One region of the Lysinibacillus sp. NPDC093197 genome, then DNA from elsewhere that is predicted to be linked to it. Evidence: riboswitches for the same ligand, from Rfam matches in the RefSeq annotation. Region 1 holds a riboswitch; each other region holds the start of a gene.
What was found. A riboswitch is a leader RNA that binds a small molecule or an ion and turns the genes downstream of it on or off. The one in region 1 is predicted to bind cobalamin.
Positions count from the first base shown of each region.

Region 2: another riboswitch for cobalamin. It lies ahead of ACIP9G_RS19660 (hypothetical protein); the one in region 1 lies ahead of ACIP9G_RS03505 ((2Fe-2S) ferredoxin domain-containing protein).
Region 3: another riboswitch for cobalamin. It lies ahead of ACIP9G_RS08890 (glutaredoxin family protein); the one in region 1 lies ahead of ACIP9G_RS03505 ((2Fe-2S) ferredoxin domain-containing protein).
Region 4: another riboswitch for cobalamin. It lies ahead of ACIP9G_RS01725 (hypothetical protein); the one in region 1 lies ahead of ACIP9G_RS03505 ((2Fe-2S) ferredoxin domain-containing protein).

Region 1 covers NZ_JBIVOH010000001.1:680,514-684,245, forward strand. The annotation lists gene cobJ (precorrin-3B C(17)-methyltransferase) at 1-1,375, opposite strand, end outside; gene ACIP9G_RS03505 ((2Fe-2S) ferredoxin domain-containing protein) at 1,379-1,750, opposite strand; cobalamin riboswitch at 1,889-2,068, opposite strand; cobalamin riboswitch at 2,324-2,507, shown strand; partial or broken gene ACIP9G_RS03510 (energy-coupling factor ABC transporter permease) at 2,730-3,394, shown strand; gene ACIP9G_RS03515 (energy-coupling factor ABC transporter substrate-binding protein) at 3,396-3,668, shown strand; gene cbiQ (cobalt ECF transporter T component CbiQ) at 3,672-3,732, shown strand, end outside.
Region 2 covers NZ_JBIVOH010000009.1:96,725-100,456, reverse strand. The annotation lists gene ACIP9G_RS19665 (ABC transporter substrate-binding protein) at 227-1,186, opposite strand; gene ACIP9G_RS19660 (hypothetical protein) at 1,188-1,730, opposite strand; cobalamin riboswitch at 1,886-2,095, opposite strand; gene ACIP9G_RS19655 (glutathione peroxidase) at 2,250-2,795, opposite strand; gene ACIP9G_RS19650 (hypothetical protein) at 3,033-3,581, opposite strand; gene ytvI (sporulation integral membrane protein YtvI) at 3,675-3,732, shown strand, end outside.
Region 3 covers NZ_JBIVOH010000002.1:610,273-614,004, reverse strand. The annotation lists gene ACIP9G_RS08900 (ABC transporter ATP-binding protein) at 1-567, shown strand, start outside; gene ACIP9G_RS08895 (ferrochelatase) at 657-1,565, shown strand; cobalamin riboswitch at 2,105-2,281, shown strand; gene ACIP9G_RS08890 (glutaredoxin family protein) at 2,401-2,625, shown strand; gene nrdI (class Ib ribonucleoside-diphosphate reductase assembly flavoprotein NrdI) at 2,622-2,981, shown strand; gene nrdE (class 1b ribonucleoside-diphosphate reductase subunit alpha) at 2,978-3,732, shown strand, end outside.
Region 4 covers NZ_JBIVOH010000001.1:351,000-354,731, reverse strand. The annotation lists gene ACIP9G_RS01735 (ATP-binding cassette domain-containing protein) at 1-571, shown strand, start outside; gene ACIP9G_RS01730 (ABC transporter ATP-binding protein) at 584-1,309, shown strand; cobalamin riboswitch at 1,490-1,673, shown strand; gene ACIP9G_RS01725 (hypothetical protein) at 1,936-2,709, shown strand; gene ACIP9G_RS01720 (GTP-binding protein) at 2,921-3,732, opposite strand, start outside.

The sequences.
Region 1 (3,732 bases):
TGCCACAGCCATTAAAGCCAATGTTCAGCGTTTTAGGCAACGACAACCCACCAAGCTTTGCTTGAATCTCCTCTGCATATGGAATTGAATCTGCCTTCTCGCCATAACAGAAGTCACAAGCCTTTAATGACAGCACATCCCCAATTGGTGCGAGTAAAAAGCCTACTTCTCTTAACTTTTCAGTAATAATTTCTGGCTCTGTCGTTGGAATTTTTAAATGAATTTGATGGTCAGGTGTATATTCCATCGTGCCTTCATCTCCCACAACTTCAGCTAACGTCATCATTTGCTGTGGAGTGAAAAATTTATTCGCTACCCCAGGACTAACAGCAAGTTCAAAAATCGACTCCATTTTTTGCTGAACTAACTTCGTTGTAGCCTTTGTGACAGTTGTTCCTTTCACCATGGCTAGTGCAGTTGCTGCCATTTCTAGAGATGATTTTTCTTGTACCGATACAGGCGCAGGTGCTATCGCAATACTACTTTTCAGACGTCCTGCATTTGGATCTGCAGCAAAGTCATGACTTGCAGTACCTGTTTCTTGGTTCATTGCCCACGGCTCATTTTCTTCTCTTAAACGCTGGTGTGGACGTAAAGGCTGTTTTTCTTCTCCAAGTGTATATTTGCGCTGATAGCCACGCGGTGTAATCATTTTATTGTCATAGAAAAATGTCGATGAATTTCCAATAATAACTGTAGTTAACATGCCGATATCATGCTCGAGCATCTCTGCTAAAGTCGTCATCGTTATTTCCTGACGATCACGGTAGGCACTTTTCACAAGTCCTACAGGTGTATCCGGTGATCGATATTCTAGTAAAATCCGTTGTGCTTCTACAATTTGACGTGTACGGCGACCACTTTTTGGGTTATATAACGCAATGACAAAATCGGCCATCGCCGCAGCTTCCACACGCTTTGCAATTAAATTCCAAGGTGTTAAATGATCGCTTAAACTAATCGTGCAAGAATCATGCATAATCGGTGCGCCTAGCAAACTTGCACACGAATTAATAGCAGAAATTCCTGGCACAATTTCGACTTCAACACCTGTTGCTTCCGTCCACCCAAGCTCAATTAGTACTTCATATACAAGTCCAGCCATCCCATATACGCCTGAGTCACCACTCGAAATAACAGAAACGATATTTCCAGCCTCCGCTTGACGTACCGCTTCTTGTGCTCGTGACACTTCTTCTGTCATACCAGTACTAACAATCGACTTCGCACTTACTAAATCTTGAATGAGCTCAACATACGTTTTATAACCGATAATAAATTCACTTTGTTGTAATGCCTCTACAGCACGTGTCGTAATATGCTTGAAATCTCCAGGTCCAAAGCCTACAACAAAAATCTTTCCTTTTTGCGCCATTTTTTACCCCTCTTTCACCTTGTCGATGCCTTTAATGGCTGTTGTTTGTGGGGTACGTTGCAACGTACCTTCTGTCAGTGTAAAAACATGCTCGCTGTGTAAAGAATCATGGTTTAAATCTTTTACAAGTGTTCTACCATGCTCAACTGTTGGTACACGATACCAATTTCCCTGTGGGTACGCGATCACAACACAAGCATCTTTACATCTGCCATTACAACGCGTTCTTGTCGTATGTATTTCCTTATCGAGTGCTAATTTCTCTATTTCGTCTCGTATTGCGAGCGTAATTTCCTCAGCTTCTTTTTTCATGCAACTACTACCATTACAAATAAAAAGATGGGTTTTCATGCCCTCTAAATTCCAAGTTGTCATTGCTTTTCTCCCCTCATTCTACTTTTAGGAAAAAGAAAAAACCTTTACTCGATATCGAAGAGTAAAGGTTTTATAGAAGCCAAAATAAAAACGAATATACACGTATCCGCTCTCGCTTCACTTCTCCCTCCGAAAAGTTTGCATATCATCAACTAAGCAGGTTTCCTGACTTAAGCTTCCTCTTACTTTCGCGCCTTCCCAAGTTTTCAGTGGCATTGCGATTTCATCAGCTATTACAGTAGCGGGGGCTGTATCGGATTTACACCGATTTCCCTATTATCTCGAAGTATATCGAGCACTTAATGATGGATTTATATTTAAATTTTAAAATGAAATGTTAATAAAACGAATATAAAACTGTTTCTATCATAGCCTATCATTTTTATACTTTTCAACATTTCTTTTTTATTTATTAGATTTTTAATAAAATTTCAACAAATATTTCATTAAAATTGATAGATTTTCTCTGACATTTATCTGAATTTTCTAGATTGTTATTTTATAAAAAATTTTTTACAAAAAAAAGGATAGCTTATGATTGGAAAAACATGTTACACTTCTTCGTGAAAACTCACAACTTCATCTTTTTTCGGTGCGAAGTGTATACATTTCGCTTAAAAGGGAAGCCGGTTCAAGTCCGGCGCGGTCCCGCCACTGTACTAGGGAATTTTATAGAAAATGTCACTGTCCATAGGACGGGAAGGCCTATAAAATGTTGAACTAAAGCCAGGAGACCTGCCGAGAAAATCGTGATCGTTTCAACCTACGAGGAGAGGTGTGCGGCTTGGCAAATGACAGTTCTATTTGCTTTTTCAGCTATGCACTTTTTCCGAAACGGAGAAGTGCTTTTTTTATTGCGCACGCTACATTCGAAAATTACTGTTGAGGAGGAAAGGTTTTGAAATTTTCTTTTTGGAAACTTAGTTATTTCTTAGTGGCTCTTTTACTAGTACCAAAACGAGCGTTTGCCATGCATATCATGGAAGGATTTTTGCCGATTGAATGGGCGATTTTTTGGTGGGTTATTTCGATTCCATTTATTATTTTAGGATTACGTTCTATTCGTAAAACAATTGACGAAAATCCTGAAACGAAAATGATATTAGGCTTATCAGGTGCATTCGCATTCGTCTTATCGGCACTGAAAATTCCATCAGTAACAGGAAGTTGCTCACATCCTACTGGTGTTGGCCTTGGTACAGTTCTTTTTGGACCATTAGCCATGAGTGTGATTGGAACAATCGTTTTATTATTCCAATCATTACTTTTAGCACATGGTGGTATTACCACTTTAGGTGCAAATGCTTTCTCTATGGCGATTGTAGGACCAATTATTGCGTATTATGTCTTTAAAGGTTCTCAAAAAATCGGTCTATCATTCTCTATTGCTGTCTTTTTTGCACGATGCTTGGGGACTTAGGTACATATGTTGTCACTTCAGTTCAATTAGCATTGGCTTTCCCTTCTGAAGTAGGAGGCTTTATGGCTTCATTCACAAAATTTGCAGGTATTTTTGCTTTAACACAAATCCCTCTAGCAATTAGTGAAGGAATTTTAACAGTTATCGTTATGAATTTCTTAAAAAAATACAATGTGAGCGAATTAAAGGCACTACGTGTTTTCTCAGCAAAGGAGGCACATTAGGATGAAGAAAAATTTACTGCTACTAGCTGTCGTTGTACTTTTAGCAATCATCCCTCTTTTCGTACAAAAAGGTGCAGAATTCGGTGGTGCAGACGGAGAAGCTGAAGCTGCAATCGGTGAAATTAATGCAGAATATGAACCATGGTTTGAAAGCTTATGGGAGCCACCAAGTGGTGAAATTGAAAGCTTATTATTCGTATTACAGGCTGCGATTGGTGCTGGCTTTATTGGCTATTTCGTAGGCTATATGCGCGGCAAGCATAAGGAAGGTTAAACGATGTTACTCATTGATAAGTATGCTTATATGAATAAACTAGCGTCCGTTCATCCGTTAGAAA
Region 2 (3,732 bases), on a different contig from region 1:
TATAGAACAACTGAAGATAATACCAATTATTCACAAAACCTTTTAGTAGAGATTCAAAGTCTATGAATCATCGGTTGTCTTGAAGATATCGGAGGTTGAAGACCGTGAAGCCTGTACTTAGCGGACAACAACATTCACAAGCAAAAAAGTGTTAGATTGATCGCAGTCAATCTAACACTTTATCTCTTTTGCCCAAGTTTTAATGGTTGGCTTTCACCATTTATCCTTATTTAAATAATTCGGGATATACTGCTTTTGCTACCATCTCAACAGCTTCACCAATACGTGGACCTGGACGATTGGAAATATCAGTATCAATATAATTTACTGCTTTATCTTGAATAGCAGTAATTGTATTCCATCCATCACGCCCAAGAATTTCGCCTACTGAGTCTTCTACATAGTTTACTGTTGTTAAAATAACTTGAGGATTTTTCGCGATAACATCTTCCTCAGAAACTTTTACCCATCCTGTTTGATCACCAAATACATTGTTCACATTCGCTGCATCAAGAATCTCTTGTTGGAAAGTACCAGCTGCTGTTGTATAAATATCTGGCTTAGGGCTAATTTCTAAATAAACATTTTTCGGTGTTTCTACAGTTTTTACTTTTGCTTGCACATCCGCAATTTTCGCTTTAATATCTTTGTTTAATTGCTCACCTTTATCTTGAACACCCATCACTTCAGCAATTTGTTGAATATCTCCATAAACATCTTCAAATGATGCGGCTGATTTAATAACAAATACTTTCACGCCTGCATCTTCAAGACCTTTAAGGGCATCTAGTGTCTCGTCATTACCTGTGTAATAAGCAATTACAACATCTGGCTTTAGCGCTACAATTTTCTCGCTATTGAATGTTACAGAATCTGACACTCGTTCGATTTTTTTTGCTTCTTCTGGGTAAGTATCATATTCAGTTGCCCCAACTACTTTATCGCCAACACCTAGTGCAAATAGAACTTCAGTGTTACTCGGTTGTAATGACACAACCGTTTTTGGTACTGCATCAAATGCTACTTCTACATCGCGATCATCTGTCACTTTGTAGCCTGTTTGCTCAGCTTGTTGTCCTGTTTTCGATGTATCGTCCTTTTTAGCTTCATTTGCTGTGCCGCAACCTGCCAATACAAGTGCTAACATTAACACTGTAAGCCATTGGAATTTAAATAGTTTCTTCACTTTACACATTCTCCTTCTTTTTCTTCATCGGATATGATTTGCTTATAAACGGTATTTCAGCAATACCAGCTTGTTGATTCATGTATACAGCCATTACAAAAAATACATTAGCTAATAATCCTAAGTAATCGAAAAGGATGGCTGGTACTTCTCTTTCCTCAGAAACTTTATGTAGAACACGGTATGATTTTTTTGCCTCACTACGACATAAATGAAGCGCAGTTGCAGCCCCCGTACCTTGTGGTAAAACAAAGTTTTGGATTTCTTCCTTTACATGCCCCACATAAAAATCATAGCGCTCGCTAAGCCATAACAAATCTTCTTCCGTTACCGCTAATTTGCCACGTACTGAGCCATTTACATGGTAGGCCATTGGCAAAATAGTCAATAAATCTGTCGCCACTACTTCAACTTTTTCAGCTTTTACAGCCGTCAATGCTACACCGACATGAGTTGTTAAACTATCCGTACGAATCTCAAAATCTACTGTAGATATTTTTTCACGCATGAACGGGTAGCAAGAATAACGGGCATCTTTTTTCATACTTAGTCCCTTCTTTCTTTCATGAACAGATTTTGCTTTACAGGTGCATAAAAAAACGCCGCTCCCTAGGGAACGACGAAAATAGCATATATAGTGCCGCCTCACGCGACATTGCCTATGTATTTGCCGTATATCCTCCTAGCTTCCGAAGAGTTTTTATACATTAAATAAAGGTCGGTCTCCTGGCTCGTACAGCTCACTACCCAATGCAGTAGCGATATCATAAAACCTTCCCATCTTGGGTCTTCCCCTTTTCGACAGTGGCATTTATTATGATTCTTGTACTTACAGTTGCGGAAACAGCTTCGGTTTTACACCGAATTCCCGATTATGCTAAAGTTAGCACCATTATTCTGCAAGAATTATTCACTTGATTAGCAGTTTATCATATATTGATTTGAAAGAGTAGTTGCGAGATTGTGGAATATTCGAATATATTTATACAAAACTTAGCACTATTTCTACATAGTGATCCGCTATTTGTTATTCCAGCCTAAAAATTCTGATTAAAATAGCTAGCTATAAAATTTTTTCAATAGCTTGCTCAATATCTAATTGTGAATCTGTTGGTTCAAAGCGCTCAACTGTATGACCTTGATTATCTACTAAAAATTTCGTAAAGTTCCAACGAATGTTACGTCCATCTAAAAAGCTAGGTGCAATTTGGATAATAGCCTCAGCTAACATCTTTTCCTGCATATTCGCCTTTCCGAATTCACGAAAATCTACTTCATGCTTTAAATAATTGAATAACGGATGTGTCTCTTCTCCATTAACCTGAACTAGTTCAAAAATCGGGAAAGTTACCCCGTAGTTAAGTTGACAAAGTTGAGTTGTCTCAACTCCATCTTCTGGGTTCTGCTGTCCAAACTGATTACATGGGAAACCTAAAACAACGAAATTTTCCTTGTCATATTTATTATACATTTTTTGTAAATCTTCAAATTGATATGTAAAATCACATTGGTTGGCTGTGTTGACGATTAACATTGTCTTTCCACGAAATGTCTCCATTGATAAAATTTCACCATTTGGCTTTTTCACTAAATAATTATAAATCCCCATTTTCTCGACCCGACCCTTTCTTATTTACAAAAATTATACTGTTACTATGCTATATACAGTTGCAGATTTACGTGTTTCCTCTTTATAGATAGTTTCTGGCTCTCACTTATACTAAAGCTTACGTCAGTATATAAGACCTATCAAAAACTGAATCCATCCTCCTGTTTTCATTATAATCAATAACTTTTCTTTCTTCAAAATAACACACTTGGGCATAAAAATAGCCATCTCGCTATTTTAACGGATGGCTGTTTTATATTTCTTTTTGTATTTTATATCCTGCTCTTCTTCTATTAATCTCTTTGCAATATCCAGTAAGTTTTGATCATTCGTAGCATCAAACAATTTCTTGAAGGAGACAATAATATCATATCGAATACGCGATGGTTGCTTTTCATCGATACATGTTTGGAACCTTTTCGCTAAATACGAAACAATTAAATCCCTTTGAACTTGTCCAGCAAGCCCAATTTGCCAAATTGCTTGAAGAGCATGCCTTGCAGTTACTGTTTTTTCATCGTATGTTACGGCCCAAATTTTTAAAAAATCATCCAGAACACGTTCTTCCGGGTCACTTTTTGCTGCTAATGCACATAAAAACTGTGCTGCCCGTGCACGAGCATGTCCATCTGTATATGTAAGGGCTTTAATAAGCTGTTCCCAAACTGCATATGTCCAATCTACTGGTTCTTGCATAATTTTTATCAATCTTCTATACGACTCGTATTCAATCTCACGGTCACGCTCTGTTAAATTACTAAAAAGTTGCAAAATCTCTTTTTCCATGATTTATCCCTACCTTCATTCTTTCAGAACGTTTTCAAATTTTAATTTTTTTATGTTACACTTTACTTAAAAATAACGATAAAAGGAGAGCTTATGAATAGAACTATAACTCGAAAGTTGACTATACGAACTCTAGCGATTATATGCCTAC
Region 3 (3,732 bases), on a different contig from region 1:
GCTAAAACACTAACGATGCTCCCGCAAATGAATAGTCATCAATTAGATTTAACAGTGCGCGAGTTAGTAGAGTTTGGGCGTCATCCGCATAGCGGAGGGAAGACGGTCCTGTCAAAAGAGGATAAAGAAATTGTCGATTGGGCGATTGATGTAACTGGATTGAAAGACTTGCAAAATCGTGTTCTGCCTTCGATGTCTGGAGGTGAACGACAACGTGCTTGGATTGCAATGACTGTAGCGCAGCATCCTAAAGTGTTACTGCTAGATGAACCAACAACATATCTAGATATTGCACATCAATTAGAAGTGATGGAGCTTGTAAAAGAGTTAAATCATAAATACAATATGACCGTTATTATGGTGTTACATGATATTAACCAAGCTGCACAAAATAGTGAACGGCTGATTGTACTAAAGAAAGGAAAAATACATTACGACGATTCACCACATTGTGTATTATGTAAAGAAATGTTTCAAACAATTTTTGAAATTGATGCTGAAATTTATATGCAAGATGGAAATCCAATCTTTACCCCGGTAAAATTGTGCTCAAGTTCTTGCAAATGATGAAAGCTCATGTTTCGGGTAGAAATATGCAGCAACTACAACACCCATAAAAATTAACTTATTATAATGAAGAAAAGGAGATTTAAAATATGATTGGTATAATTTATTACGCTTATGGCGCACCGAAATCTTTAGACGATGTAACACCTTATTTTACACATATAATGAAAGGTAAAACACCACCACCACACGTGATTGAAAACGTTACGGCACAATTTAAAAAATTAGGCGGTGTTGATCCATTAGCAGCAAATACGGGGCGTATTGCTAAAGGGCTGGAACATTCTTTACAGAATCGCTTAACACAGCCTGTAAAAGTATATAATGCATACAAACATACAGAACCTTATATTCCAGATGTTGTTGACACAATGCTTGAAGATGGTATTACAACCTTTATTACGCTACCTGTAAATCCGATTATGTCTACAGGTGCTGCAGCGTTTCATGATGAAGTTAGTACGTTATTAGCTTCTCATGACGTTAAGGTCATTCATGCGAAAAATTGGCATTTAAACGATGAATTACTTGCTGTATATAAAGATCGTGTTCAACGTGCATTTGAATGGATTCCAGTTGAAAAACGAGCACAGACGCATGTTTTATATACCGTCCATAGTCAACCAATTGATCCCGAAAAAAACGAAAACTATGTACGTCAGTTTTCCGAATTAGCCGAAGCCATTTCAAAAGCAGTTCAAATTGATAACTGGCATATTACATATCGAAGCGGTCATGGGAAAGGTGACTGGCTAGGTCCAAATGTAAAAGATAAAATTAATTCATTACAAGGCGAGGGTGCTCAAGGTATCGTCACTTGTGAGCTCCTTTCCCTTTCAGCGGATATTGAGTCTTATTTTGAAGTCGGATATGAATGTCATAGATTATGTGAGGAACTTCAAGTAGAATTTGCCAAATCGGAGTTTCCAGGTGATAGCTATGATACCATTCAAGCTTTAGCTGCCATTGTCGAGTCATTTATTCCAGCTCATAACTGAGCTAGTCGGTACCATTACGTGTAGTCATGCTTAAAACTTATATTGCCATCTGATGTCGAGATTTCATTGATGTCAGATGGCTATTTGTTTTTAATTAGAAAAGCAAACGAGTGCAAAACAACAAAGACAGGTTTGATCGCTACAAAATGATTAAAAATGAAATCGAACATACGGCAGGTTCATTTTAAAATCTTTTTTCTAAAAAGTAATAGGGCTTACGATAGTGGCTAAAATGGTTTAACAGATATAAACTTATATTAAGAAGTATATTAAATATAATCTTCAGTTTAATATAGGCTGCAGTAGGTAGCATAATAATTCCTTGAGATTCTATGAATAATCTCTATAAATCAAGCTATAATTCTTTGGAACTACTAACTATGTTGTTTATTATGCTTAACTAGCTAGTCGTTTTCATTTATTAACAGTTTGTTCTTCCTAAAGAATATAATGAAAAGTTACACTATAAAGAATTCACTTTTCTGGATTTACTTTTTACTTGAAGGATGGTACACTTAATTGTGTTCAATAACAATATATTGTGTTCGTTTTATGTAGGTACTACTATATGTAGTTTAATAGGGAAGTTCGGTATATCCGACGCTGTCCCCGCAACTGTTAAGCTGACGATGATTTAATCCACTGTGCGTTGGTATGGGAAGGATATCAGAGAATGAAGCAAAGCCAGGAGACCTGCCTATCATAAAACAAATCAACCTTTCTTCGGGGAATAAGAAATGGGGACGTGACTATTCTTTGGCTTTTTTACGTTTCTAACTTAGGCTGTCTCTCCCGAGAGATAGCCTTTTTATATTATGAAAAGAGGGAATTTAAAATGAAACTTTATACTAAAACTATATGCCCAAAATGTCTTTGGGTCAAATCGGAATTACAACGTGCAGGACTTGAGGCAGAAATTGTGAATATTGATCATGACGAACAAGCAAAACAAAAAATTATGGACGCAGGTTTTTTAAGTGTGCCTGTTCTTGAAGTAAATGACACATTTATAGGAGATGTCAAAGAAATTGTTTCTCAAATTGAGATGATTGCAATATGATCGTTTATGCCAGTCGTACAGGTAATGTGCGAAGTATTGTTACTAAATTAGATGGTGAGTCAATTGAAATTTATGATGGATTATTGTTGACTGAGCCCTATCTTTTAATTACATACACAGACGGCTTAGGTGATATTCCTGCAAAAGTAGCCCGCTTTTTAGAGCAAAACAAGGAATTTTGCAAGGGAGTAGCTGTTAGTGGTAATAGTAATTTTGGACATCATGTGTTTGGCGGAGCTGGTGAGAAAATTGCAGAAGCCTATAAGGTCCCGTTAGTATGTAAATTAGATTTACGGGGATATCAGGCTGATTATGAAGTAATACAAATGTTTTATGAAACGAGGGTGAAGGGATGAAAACATATTTAAAGCTTAATAATGAGGTGCTTAATCGCTATAGCACGACAGGTCAATTAGAGCTTGAAAAGGACCGTGAAGCAACACGCCGTTATTTTTTAGAATATGTAAATGTGCGTCTACGTTATTTTATTGATATTGAAGAAAAAATTCGCTATTTAGTCGATGAGGGTTACTATGAGAAACAATTTATCGACATGTATGATATAGATTTTATTAAACATCTATACAAAAAAGCATACGATTACAATTTCCGTTTCCCTTCATTTATGAGTGCGAGTAAATTTTATGATAGCTACGCAATGAAAAGTCGTGACGGAGAAGAAATTTTAGAAAAATATGAAGATCGTATTGTTATCATCGCTTTATATTTAGCACAAGGGAACACTGTGTTAGCAGAACGTTCTGTTGAGGCAATGATGGAAGCGTACCAACCAGCAACGCCAACTGCATTAAACAGTGGGAAAAAAGCGCGTGGCGAATTAGTAAGCTGCTTTAAACTATCAATGGACGATTCAATGAATAGTATTGCTGAAAATATTGGTTATTGTTTGGAGCTATCTCGCCTTGGAGGTGGAGTGGGGGTAAACTTAACAGATTTACGTCCATTAGGTGATCCAATTAAAGAAATTTTAAATCGTGCAAGTGGTGTTATCCCAGTTGCTAAACTTTTAGAAAATTCTTTTAGCTATTCGAATCAGCTTGGACAACGAAACGGCTCTGGCGTTGTCTATCTAAATATTTTCCACGC
Region 4 (3,732 bases), 330 kb from region 1:
AGTGTACTTTAATGGGAAAAATATAATGGCGATGTCAAAAAAAGATAGGTTACTGTTACGGACAAAGCATATCTTTACTATTTTTCAAGATGCTACAAATAGCTTTTCTCCTACCCAAAAAATGAAACAACAATTGTATATGTTTACTGCCTTACGAATGGGCGAGGAGAAAGAGATGTTTCTGCCAAAAATGACCGCTATCTTAAAGGAATTAAATTTGACCGAAGATGTATTAGATTGCTATCCATTTGAGTTGTCAGGGGGTATGCTGCAACGTTGTATGCTTGCCTGTGCATTGTATAATAAGCCAGACATTTTGATAGCTGATGAACCAACTTCTGCACTAGATATGTTGCATCAACAACACTTTATTACATTACTAAAAAATCTACATGCTCAACTGGGAACAACTATTATATTGATTACCCATGATTTAGGGGTTGCAGTTTCACTAGCGGATACGATTGTTGTGATGAAAAATGGAGAGATTGTCGAGAAGGGGCAAGCGACAGAAATTTTTGAGCAACCAAAACATCCGTATACAAAACGGCTTGTCACAAATCATTTTTAGGAGGTGTTTTAGTTGCTTCGGGTAGAAAACGTAAATAAAAGCTATCGAACAGGGCAGCAAGTGTTAGCAAATATAAACCTTACTGTAGGAGAAGGCGAAATCGTCGGACTTGTAGGAGAAAGTGGAAGCGGTAAAAGTACTTTAGCCAAAGTCATTATGCAGCTAGAATCACCTGATAAAGGGACCGTAATTTTTCAAAATCAACAAATCACAAAGAACAATCGGAAGTCCTTTTATGAAAAGTGCCAAATTATATTCCAAAATGCTAGTAATGCTTTAAACCCTATGTGGACGGTTAAGGAACTATTAAGGGAGCCATTGCAGCATCAAAAATTCGTGACGGACACCTATTTACAAACGATGCTTGAGAAGGTCAAGTTATCAAACGATGTATTACAATCTCTGCCCTCTGAACTTAGTGGTGGGGAGAAGCAAAGAGTAAATTTATTACGCTCTATTCTAGTTGAACCGAAATTGATAGTATGTGATGAAATTGTTTCTAGCCTAGATCGTCTAATTCAGCGGGAAATTATCGATTTATTAATTTCGTTAAATAAAGAAAGAAACATGGCTATTTTATTTATTTCTCATGATTTAAAAGCAGTTTCATATTTAAGTGAACGGATTTATGTAATGAAAGCTGGCGAAATTGTCGATGAACAGTACAAGGAACAAGGTGCATTTAATTTCACCGATAGCTATGCTCAAAAGCTATTTCAAGCGATGGAAAGTGAATGATATTTGAAAATAATTAGCTTTGATTTGGATGGAAAAATATCTTTTTTACGAATGTACTCAAAACTATATTAATCTGTAAGTCCAAATAGATACCTTGTACTGTTCATTGACATTGAAATTCCATTACTTTACAATGTGATTTAATAGTATACTAGCGATACTATACATTTTATTACAACTGAATAGCGTGTAGTAATAGGTGTAAATTGCGTGCAATTTACTGAAAAGGGAAGTCGGTGCAAGTCCGACACTGTCCCGCAACTGTAAATGTGAGCGTCTTTTCAAATACCACTGTCAAATGATGGGAAGGTGAAAAGAAGCGATGACCATAAGTCAGGAGACCTGCCTGTTACAAGTACACACCAATAACCTACGAGGAATAGGAGGTGGCATGTTGACAAAACAGAATGTTCTGTTCGTCACAGTACGTCAAACGATAAAAACCAAAGGATATAAAGGGATACGGCATCGAGCCAAATCTCTCCCATTGGTGCAATGTTTGATGTTACTGGATGAATGATAATGATTAGCCGTAACGACGGATTTCCTCTTATTTAGCAGGAAATCCGTCTTTTTATGTAATCGAAACATTTGTTTTGAAAATATGTACGAAAAGAGGTGCACGTATGACGAAAATTCATGTTTGTACAACACAGGAAAAGCAATATGGAGATATGAAGATTTGTAAACTGCCGCGCATTGAAGTTGCCAAGCAGCCAAAAACGAGAATGGTCATTGAAGCACTTGTTGATCAGTTTTTAGCAACAGGACTTATTCGGAACGAACGTTTATTTAATCAAATTTTCTATAACAAAGGCATCATTTGGATTCAAAATGAGGTATATGAAGGGTGCCTTTTTGCTAAAGCAAGTGTAGCGGATGAGCTGAAAACAAAAAAGAATGCCTTTATGATGTACATGCCAACAAATCCAATCGTATATGAGGTAAATGGTGAGCCGTATCATTTAATAACACGTATTGATTCGATTCGAGCTAAACCAAATTTAGATAGGCTTGATTTAGAGCCAAAGCCCATCTTAAGTGCTGCAAGAGTCAATGATTTACTATGCTCGATGGTTATGCGTTTCTATCACACCTATTTAGAAGAGTTGTCGTTAGTCGTTCATACAAATCAAGATAGTAATAAAATAGTACATTTAATAAAGTATGTAGAGTGTGAATACGCTCAATTTCTTCAAAGTGTGAAAGAATTAAATGACTATCATTTAAATTGGCATCCAAGAGGCAATGGTCATCAATTATTGCTTCAATTAATTGAGCAATTACAAATTTTAAAGAGTAAACCAGGTTCGGTTCTTGTTGATTTTTCGAATAGTAATGGTTACGTAATTGTGGAATCAGCGAATAACTTTGTTGCGAAAGCGAAAAAAGCTTTATAAGATTAATATAAAAGGCATCGAGATGTTTTCGATGCCTTCTGTCATTTTTTATGGATAACTTTTGAAATCGCCATAAAAACTAGCTGAATCGCCGATAAAAGTCGCTGAATCGCCGATAAAACCATTCAAATCGGCAATAAAACTTGCTAAATAACCGATAAATCATCCCCCAATCGCTGTTATGCTTTGGAAAATGCGGTTTCTCGGATAATTACAAGCAATGCATGGCTTCTTTTGCCTCATACCAAGGAACTGAATAGCCCTTTCCTTTCGCACAAAAAATACTTGATGATGTATAGTCGGGATCTGCCTGTTTATTGTAATTGATTTGCGCAATTATTTCTTCACTATTATGGCATTTATCATAGCCATCAAATTGTAACGATATTGACCCTTTGCCGTTTGTATAAGCAGCGAAAGTAGTACTATAATGCATAAATGTTGCAACAGGAACACGTCCTGTTAATGTTACTTGTTCCTCTGTTAATAGAGGGTCATCAAAAGTCCCATCTGCTTGCTGGATATCGTTCATCATACGACCGATAAAATCATTCGATGCTTTCAATTTAAAGCGATAATATGGTTCAAGCAATATATTTTCGGCTTGCTCCAGCCCTTGTCGAAGTGCACGGAAAGTTGCTTCGCGAAAATCGCCACCCTCTGTATGCTTGATATGAGCACGTCCCGTCAAAAGGGTGAAGCATACATCTGTCACTGGGGAGCCTGTTAAAACACCGTGATGCTCTCGTTCAAATAGATGTTTTTCAATTAGTCGTTGGTTTCCAACTGATAAATCATCAGCATGACAAGCGTTAACAAAAGTGTTACCAGTTCCACGAATATTAGGCTCCATTAACAGGTGTACCTCAGCATAATGCTTTAAAGGCTCGAAATGACCGTATCCTGTTACAGTTGTTACGATTGATTCCATATATAAGATTTTTGGCTCACCAAAAGTAACAGAAAGTGAAAAGCGATTTTTTAACACTTCAGCAAGTACTTCAAGTTGAATAACACCCATAA